DNA from 3 places in the Sphingobium sp. AntQ-1 genome. Region 3 is predicted to be linked to each of the others. Evidence: predicted binding sites of a transcription regulator. Region 3 holds the regulator's gene; each other region holds the start of a gene.
What was found. Region 3 encodes LexA, which represses DNA repair genes until DNA is damaged. Its sites were predicted from a motif close to GTTCCNCNCTTGTTCT; they were not measured.

Region 1 (3,115 bases), 1.2 Mb from region 3:
GCCCGGTACATAGACGAGATTCTCGTGCACCCAATCGACCAGCGCCTGCACCAGCGCACCGCCCTCCATATCCGGGAAATGGCTGCTGACGAAGCTGCCGAAACGGTCGGCCTCGCAATAGCGGCTGGGCCAGATGAAGGGCAGCACCTCTTCGGGCAGGCTGGGCAGCGGGCTTTTGGAGAGGTTGGCGATATCGACTGGCGCGCGATCGACCTCCACCGTGGCGCGATAGGTGCTGAGCATCCGGCCGGTGCCGGTGCGGGTCCAGGTGCGGCGGCCGATGCCGCTGCCGCCTACCTTGTTGGTCAGCGGCCCGGCATTGTCGATGATGTGCGACTGGGAAACGACCCGCTGGTCGGGCAGCCCGGCCGCCTCGACCGCGAGCAGCACGTCGGTCGGTTCGGCAAAGTCATAGTCGAGGATCGCTTCAATGGCGACGCGCATGGAATGGGTTCCGGTGTGAGAGGGGACGGGTCGAATCGGCGCGTCCGGGACAGCATCGGGAGGCTGCACGGCGTTAGCAAGAAGTCTTGAACGGCCGCAGAATGGGACAAGCAGAATGGGGCCGCCTTGGTGGATTGATATAGCGGTGGCCAGATGGCCTGGCCTGAAAAACCTGCCTGCGCTTTATGTTCCGCCGCCTGGACGGAATTCATGTGCCGGGAGATGACGGAAGCGAGGGCACGTCCCCCTTTCGTCTGCGCGGTCACGGTAAAAGGCCCGTCGCGCGCGGACGCGGCGGGCCTTTTCAGAGCGTGATGCGCAAGGCGAGCGAGAGCCGGTGAACCGCGCCCCGGCTGATCCGGCCGGGGTTGTTTCAGGGCTTATTCGCCATCATCCTCCGCATCGGGTCCGGTGATCATCTTTTCGGCGACTTCTTCGGTCTTACCGCGGATGGCGTTTTCCAGCTTGTCCGCCAGTTCGGGATGTTCCTTGAGGAAAGTCTTGGAATTTTCACGGCCCTGACCGATGCGGATCGAGTCGTAGGAGAACCAGGCGCCCGACTTCTCCACGATCCCGGCCTTGACGCCGAGGTCGAGAATTTCGCCGATCTTGGAGATGCCTTCGCCATACATGATGTCGAATTCGACCTGCTTGAAGGGCGGGGCGACCTTGTTCTTGACCACTTTCACGCGGGTCGCGTTGCCGACGATATCGTCGCGATCCTTGATCTGGCCGGTGCGCCGGATGTCGAGGCGGACCGAGGCGTAGAATTTGAGCGCGTTGCCGCCGGTCGTGGTTTCCGGGTTGCCATACATCACGCCGATCTTCATGCGCACCTGGTTGATGAAGATCACCATGCATTTGGAGCGCGAGATCGAGCCGGTCAGTTTGCGCAACGCCTGGGACATGAGGCGCGCCTGTAGGCCGACATGGCTGTCGCCCATCTCACCCTCGATTTCCGCGCGCGGCACCAACGCCGCGACGGAGTCGATCACCAATATGTCGATCGCGTTGGAGCGCACCAGCGTATCGACGATCTCCAGCGCCTGTTCGCCGGTATCGGGCTGCGACACGATCAGTTCGTCGATATCGACGCCCAGCTTCTTGGCATAGCCCGGATCGAGCGCATGTTCCGCGTCCACGAAGGCGGCGGTCCCGCCCGCCTTCTGCGCTTCGGCGATGGCATGGAGCGCCAGCGTGGTCTTGCCCGAACTTTCCGGGCCGTAAATCTCGATGATGCGGCCCTTGGGCAGGCCGCCGATGCCGAGCGCAATGTCGAGGCCGAGCGAGCCGGTAGAGATCGCTTCGATCTCCAGCTTCTCGCGGCTGCCCAGTTTCATGGCCGAGCCTTTGCCGAAGGCGCGGTCGATCTGCGCGAGCGCCGCGTCCAATGCTTTCTGTCTGTCCATTGTCCCGTTCTTCTTGGAATCGATGAGTGAGAGCATTGCGGTCATCGGCCAGTCCTCTGTCAAGCGGAACGCATGGGTTCCGTGCGCCTGGACGATGATGTATCCTGTTTGTTCTTAAAGAACAAGAGGGGAACGGAAATTTCCTATCCCGCCGCAATCCAGCCAAGCTTATGCGCCCAAAACCTTGCCCAAGGCACGCTCGACCGCCCCGATGGTGAAAGGCTTGGCCAGGGTCGGCCGATCGGCGTGGCTGGGCGGCAGATCATCGGCCATGCCGCCGGTCGCGAAGATGAAGGGAATGTCCATCTCCACCAGGATATCAGCCACAGGCCAGCTTTTTTCACCCTGGAGATTGCAGTCGACCAGCGCCGCGTCGAACCCGCCCTCGCGCGCATGGGCGCAGGCTTCGTCGACGGAGGCCGCAACGGCGTGCAGCCGATAACCCAGCGCGTCGAGATAATCCTCCAGCATCATGCCGATCATCGCTTCATCTTCGACAATCAATATGCTCTTGCCGTCCGACATGCTGCGTAATCCCCGTTGATGCAGCCGACTCGCTAACCGATCACCACCCACTTGCCCAGCATATTCACCTTGATCCCGCGCAAGGTCATTTTGGCGCCGGATGCATGGCCAGCGCGTCGCGTGCGGCCTCCGCCAACTGGCTGACCGAGAAAGGCTTTGGCAGGAAGGCGACATTGGCGATGTCGATCGATTTGCGCAGCTGTTCCTCGGCATAGCCCGACATGAACAGCACCGGCAGGTCGGGATAGGCGCGGCGGGCCTGGGCGACCATCGCGGGGCCGTCCATATTGGGCATGACGACGTCGGAGATGAGCAGGTCGATCTTCTCCGGGCCGTTCAGCACCTCCAGCCCCTGTTCGCCGTCATTGGCGGTCAGCACCTTATAGCCCTGCCGCGTCAGCGCGCGCTCGGCGACGGCGCGGACCATATCTTCGTCCTCCACCAGCAGCACGGTGCCGGTGCCCCAGGTTTCGGGGCGGGGCGCGGGCGCCTTCACCGGGGCCGGCTGCTGCGCGTCGGCGCCGGCATAGACCGGCAGGTAGATGACGAAGCTGGCGCCGCGGCCCAGTTCGGATTCGGCGAAGATATAGCCGCCCGACTGTTTGACGATGCCATAGACGGTGGAGAGGCCCAGCCCCGTGCCCTTGCCCAGTTCCTTGGTGGTGAAGAAGGGTTCGAAGATCTTCGCAAGAATGTCTGGCGGAATGCCAAGGCCGGTGTCGGACACGCGCAGCGCG
Region 2 (3,115 bases), on a different replicon from region 3:
GGTGGGAGACGCCATACCGATCCTGACAGACTGATATTGGCCATCGACCCGTTCGCAATGGAGGTCGAGGCGCCGCGCGCCGGTGCCGTCCCGCATCAACGCAGCGCAAATGTCGTCGGTGAGATCGCTGATGACCTTCGCGATGGCGTCGGCCGTACCGATGGGTTCAAGAAGCCCGCGGCGCGCTTGGGGCAGTGATGGCGGGAAGATCGGGGCCATCGCCTCTGGCGCATGGCCAAGCGCCTGGTCGAGGCGGCGGTAGAGTTCATGTCCGTAGCGGCGCGCAATGGGACCGCGCGGCTCGGAAATGAGTTGCTCGATCCGGGTGAAGCCCATCTTGTGCAGATCGCTTGCCACTTTTGCCGGGATGCGCAGGGCGGCAAGGGGTAGGAGGCCGACCGCCTTCTTCTGGTCTCCAGGAAGAATGATAACCGGGCGACCGGCAGGGACATGGCGAGCGACCGCATGCGCGCAGCCTGCCGTGTCAGCAACAGCGATCTGTGCTGTAAGGCCCGAGCCGTTCACCCGGCGGAACAGGTCCTTGACCAGCGCTTCCTCGCCGCCGAACAGTTCGCCGCATCCGCTGATGTCGAGCCATAGGCCATCGGGGTAATCGACCGCGACGAAGGGGGCGTAGCGCTGCCCTGCCCACAAGGCGAGCCGCTCAAGCCCTTGCGCGTCGGCCGCTTCGTCTGCATCGAGCACGTCAAGATCGGGCACCATGGTCCTTGCCTTGGTGACGCTCATGCCGGGCGTGATGCCAAGGCTGCGGCCAAGCACGTCCACCGCGGCAATCAGCTTGCGACCGTGCGATTCTATGGCCGTGACAAGCGGCGGCCGGGATGGCGCTGCGTTCGCCTCAGACGGCGATACGCCACGCTTCCTGCTGATCCGGTCTGTCGACCAGTATGGCAGGTAGAGCGAGACGACCCTGCGCATCGCAGGCCTCCACTATCCAGCTTTTAGGTTCTGCGCCGCGGACGCGCTCGAGCGCGACCGACCAGCGCGGGCGGGCAAGGGCAGGGATGCCCAGATCTGTGCTCGGTGATGCCTTAACACGCCATCGGGTCTGCGCTGCAGAGCCCTCGATCAGTGCGTCCGCCCTGGCGGCGCGACGCAGGATGAACGCAGTCACCCCGGACCCTTCGGCAGCAAGCTGAAGCCGTTTCGACGCGGTCGTCGAGAGCTTCGAGACCTCGCCCACAACGCCGGCGATGCCAGCCACGCGCAGGCAATCTTCCATCGCGATCAGCGCGCCCTTGTCATCGCCAGGCTCGACGATGGTCAGGCGGTCAGGATGAAGGCCTGCAAGGTCGAGGGCAGGGGTGAACAAATCGCGCCAGCGCAGACACCAGAAAACCGGGCCTTCCATGCGCGCCAATATGCCTGCGATGAATATCGTTGCGGCTGCGTCGTCGCAAATGTCGGGAGAGCCCAGAACCTCATGCAATGCGCCGGTTGCAAGACCATTTCCGGGCAGATGATCGTCGATATCGTCAAGGCCGAAAGGATGGACGCCATGACGGCGCCCATCGCCCGTCACATGGGCGATCGACGAACGCAAATCCTCGAGGATGGCATTGCGGGGCATTCCTTGGTCTCATCGGTCTAACAGCGTGTTCCCTTTCTGTTCTCCATGACTCCCCGGACTGTCAAGTTAGTCCAGCGCATGTTTCGGGGTGAACGAGGTCCTGCTTGGGGCATCCGGCGGATCCAACGTCATGGATTCCCTGAATCGTTTCGCGACGCGATCGTGATTTCACAAAATATCGAGCGCGAGAGAAAATCGAGGGGCGATGCCCGAATCGAAATCGCCAAATCATTCGGTCGCTGTTCGCCGTGTTCGCATTCCGAATCGGGGACGATCAAAGAGATGCAGATGTCTGTTTCCTAGCACTCGAAACAGGAGAGATCAGGCTGGTGGCGAGTTCATCTGGCGTTCCGAAGCTGGGAACCAGGCGGGTTTACCCGGCAGTTCCGAAAATCGATATCGTTATCGAGTACCAAAGCGACCATCTCGCCATCTATGATCAGGGCAGCGCCTATTGCTTCAAACCGTCGCCCAAGCGTTGAGTCCCTTGGCCTGAGCGCGACCGTCCTTCTCCCGATCGTTACGAGCGCGCCATCCGGGCTGATCTCGGCAAGGAAGGTTCGACCGCTGTCGCAATGGATAGTCAGCGCGTCGCTGTTCGATGCGCAGGCTGCGGTCGGAACAGCGGCCACAAGCAGGGCAGGGAGGAGAAGGCGTCCCATCGAAACAGATGCTCCATGGGAGGGTCCCACGCGAAGCTTAACCTTCCGGCTCCTGCGGCGTTCCGTGCGACAGCGCATCGACGATCATGGCGGCAAGCGTTTCTTCGGCCCGTCCACGGGCATTGAGGTCCTTTGATGACAGGTCGTGGCGAAGCCATTGCGGCGCGCGCGCAATGACACGCGTGATGAGCTCGGAAGTCTCTTGGTCCATTTGGACCCTATGGGTGGTCGCGTGCAGACAAGCAATCATCAAGGTGACACCCAAAAGGCGATCGTGATGAAAGCAGGGGATGCATAAAAAAGCCCCAGAGCAAGGCTCGCGGCAGGACCGAAGTTCAGGGAGGTGCCGCTCCAAAGGGGGGAAGAAGCGACAGAGCATAAAATAGCATGCTGCGATGAATGACGGGTGAAGCTGCTGTTCATGAGCGCTGCAGCTCGGTTTTTTCCAGCAAGGCTTGTGGCTGCCACGGCATCGGAACGCAAAAGCCAGGCCGCATTCGTCAGCAGACAGCCCTAGCGGAACCGCGCCATTGTCCATCTGTTCGATCTATCGACCGGCTCTGCGAAAATCGCCGATGCATATGACCCGAAAGAAAGGAACCGACCATGGCTGAGACGCAGGACGTCCGCGATAATGAAGGCGAGAGCCGCTATGAACTCAAGGTCGATGGTGGCACGGCTATTGCGGCCTATGAACGGCGCGATGGCGCATTGATCTTCACGCACACGCAAGTTCCTGACGCGCTCGAAGGGCAAGGCATTGCCAGCAAGCTGATCGCCGGCGCGTTGGCGGACGTGCGGGAGAACGGATTGAAGGTCGTGCCGCTATGCGAATTCGTCGCCGGCTATTTTGATCGCCATC
Region 3 (3,115 bases):
GCTGGCCGCTGATGCTGATCGCGGCGGCGGGCGGGGCGCTGGCGGGGATCGGCTATACGCTGCTAACCGGGGCGGAGGTGCCCACGGTGCGATCCTGCGTCGCGGGCTTGCTGGTCTTGGGCGGACTGGCGATGGGTCGGGATGCGGTGACATTGCGACTGGTGGCGACCGGGGCGCTGGTCGTGCTGCTGCTGTGGCCCGAAGCGCTGGTCGGGCCGAGTTTCCAGATGAGTTTCGCGGCGGTGACGGCGCTGGTGGCGCTGGCCGAACATCCGCGCTTTCGCGCCTTTGCCGCCGTCAGGGACGAGGGCGTGATTCGCAAGACGGGTCGCTTGCTGGTCGTCATGCTGGCGACCGGGATCGCCGTCGAACTGGTGCTGATGCCGATCGCGCTGTTCCATTTTCACAAGGCGGGCCTGCTCGGCGCCTTCGCCAATCTGATCGCGATCCCGCTCACCACTTTCGTCGTCATGCCGCTGGAGGCGCTGGCGCTCGTGCTGGATGTCGTAGGGTTGGGCGCGCCGTTCTGGTGGTTGACGCAGCAGGCGCTGAACCTGTTGCTGCTGCTGGCTCATGGCGTGGCGGCGAGTCCTATGGCCACATTGCTCGCGCCGACCATGGGTATGGGGCTGTTCGGCATCACCATCGTCGGACTGCTCTGGTGCCTGTTATGGCGGACGGGATGGCGATGGCTGGGACTTGCGCCGGTGCTGATCGGCGTGGCGGTCACCTTTACCGCCGCGCCGCCCGATATCCTGATTACCGGCGACGGGCGGCATGTCGCCGTGCGGACGGGAAAGGGCATGGCGATATTGCGCGATCGGGCGGGGGATTATGTGCGGGACGTGCTGTCGGAAAGTGCAGGTTATGACGGCGAACTGGCGGCGATCGCGGCGCTGCCGGAGACGCGCTGCTCGCAGGATATGTGCGCCATGAGGATGAAGGATGGCAAGGGCCGCGACTGGCGGCTGCTCTTTACTCGCAGCAATGTGCTGATCGATCGGTCGAGTTTCGCCGGCGATTGCGCGGCGGCGGACATCGTCGTCAGCGATCGGGGCCTGCCGCGCTGGTGCCGACCGCGCTGGATGAAGGTCGACCGCCGGTCGCTCGCGCGTACCGGTGGGCTGTCCATGATCCTGGCGAAGGGCGAAGTTCACACCGTCCATCGGGCGGGCGACGCGCATCCCTGGGTCGCCCGCCAGACCCGCCGGACGTGGAGGGAACAGCCTGAATCATTTAAGGCCCAATCACACAGGCCTCAATTGTAGCGGCGCAGCAGCCCCGCGAGCTTGCCCTGGATGCGGACCTGGCGCGGATCGTATATCTGCGGCTCATAGGCCGGGTTGGCCGGATCGAGCCGGACGCGGCTGCCTTCGCGGCGGAAATATTTCAGCGTCGCTTCCGCCTCGTCGATCAGCGCGACGACGATCTGACCTTCGCGGGCGACGTCGGTGCGCTGGATCAACGCGAAGTCGCCGTCGAGGATGCCGGCTTCCATCATCGAATCGCCCGACACTTCCAGCGCATAATGATCGCCCGCGCCGAGCAGCGCGGCGGGCACGGAGAGCATCGCCTGCCCTTCCATCGCCTCGATCGGCACACCGGCCGCGATCCGGCCGTGCAGCGGGATTTCGATCACGTCATTGGCGGCGGTGGGGATCATCGGCGGCTGGGCGGGCGGCGCGACCTTGGGATTGAGCGCGATCACTGGCGCGGGCGCGCGATGCATCGCATCGGGGAGCTTGAGCACTTCCAGCGCGCGGGCGCGATTGGGCAGGCGACGGATGAAGCCGCGCTCCTCCAGCGCGTTGATGAGGCGGTGAATGCCGGATTTGGACCGCAGGTCCAGCGCATCCTTCATTTCCTCGAAAGAAGGCGACACGCCGCCTTCGTCCAAGCGGGTCTGAATGAAGCTTAGCAATTCCTGCTGCTTGGGCGTCAACATTGCGATCCTCCGTGGAACGTATGAGGAACGCATAGGAAACAGATGAAGGTTAGTCAAGCACCGAACATGTCAGGGCAGCGGCAGAATCAAGACCCGATCGCCGGGAGCCGCCGGCGGCGATCCGGCGGGGCGCAGGATCAGGCAGTCGGCCTTCGCCATGGCGGCGGTGGCCGCGCTGTCCTGTGACGTGACCGACACGATGCCGCCCGGTCCGCGCCAGGCGCGCAGATAATCGTCACGATCGCCGGTGGCGGGCAGCGGTGAGGCGAGCGGCGCGTCGCTTGTCGGTGGCAGCGGATCGCGTGCGCCGCCCAGATGACGGACCAGCGGCAACAGGAACAGCGTGGCCGTGACGAAGGCGGAGACGGGATTGCCCGGCAGGCCCAGGAACAGCGTATCGGCGATTCGCCCCGCCATCAGCGGCTTGCCCGGCCGCATTTTGATCTTCCAAAAATCGAGCGCGCCGCCTGCTTTCACAAAAGCGGGACGGACCAAATCATGGTCGCCGACGGAGGCGCCGCCGGTCGACACGATGATGTCGGCCGTGCGCGCCCGTTCGATCGCGGCCACCATCGCATCGAGGTCGTCCCGCACGATGCCGAGGTCGATGACGTCGCAGGGCAGGGCGGCGAGCAGGGCGGCAAGCATCGGCGCGTTGGAGGAAGGCAGGAAACCCGGCGGCGTCGGGGCGCCGGGCGGCACCAGTTCATTGCCGGTGGACAGCAGCGCGACCGTCGGCCGACCGCCGACCGGCACGACGCCATGGCCACCCAGCACGGCGAGCGCGACCTGAGCCGGGCCGAGGCGACCGCCAGCCTCCAGCAGCAGGGCGTCCTGCGCAAAGTCGGAGGCGGCGGTGCGGACATGACGACCTGCGGGTAGCGGATCGGCGCTGGCGGTCAGCCAGTCGCCGTCGCGGGTCGCATTTTCCTGGATCAATATGGTGTCGGCGCCCGGCGGTAGCGGCGCGCCGGTGAAGATGCGGCTCGCTTCGCCCGGCGCCAGGGCTGCAAGGTCCGCCGCGCCGGCCGCGCTCTCGCTGGTGACGCGCCAGGGGCCGGGTGCTTCGGCGGCGCGCACGGCATAGCCGTCCATCGCCGACAGATCGGCCCAGGGCTGGTCGCGCAGCGCCGCCAGATCCTGCGCCAGCCAGCGTCCGGCGGCGGCGGT

Region 1: a site for LexA is predicted at 1,972-1,987, ahead of recA (recombinase RecA). Genes of this name have one in related genera too.
Region 2: a site for LexA is predicted at 1,619-1,634, ahead of sphantq_RS21880 (ImuA family protein). Genes of this name have one in related genera too.

Annotation. Positions count from the first base shown of each region.
Region 1 covers NZ_CP117158.1:2,305,461-2,308,575, reverse strand. The annotation lists gene sphantq_RS11565 (transglutaminase-like domain-containing protein) at 1-444, opposite strand, end outside; gene recA (recombinase RecA) at 825-1,898, opposite strand; gene sphantq_RS11555 (response regulator) at 2,022-2,378, opposite strand; gene sphantq_RS11550 (hybrid sensor histidine kinase/response regulator) at 2,464-3,115, opposite strand, start outside.
Region 2 covers NZ_CP117159.1:638,323-641,437, reverse strand. The annotation lists gene sphantq_RS21885 (Y-family DNA polymerase) at 1-939, opposite strand, end outside; gene sphantq_RS21880 (ImuA family protein) at 860-1,591, opposite strand; gene sphantq_RS21875 (DUF6771 family protein) at 2,291-2,464, opposite strand; gene sphantq_RS21870 (GNAT family N-acetyltransferase) at 2,860-3,115, shown strand, end outside.
Region 3 covers NZ_CP117158.1:3,479,678-3,482,792, forward strand. The annotation lists gene sphantq_RS17445 (ComEC/Rec2 family competence protein) at 1-1,268, shown strand, start outside; gene lexA (transcriptional repressor LexA) at 1,259-1,945, opposite strand; gene sphantq_RS17455 (molybdopterin molybdotransferase MoeA) at 2,015-3,115, opposite strand, start outside.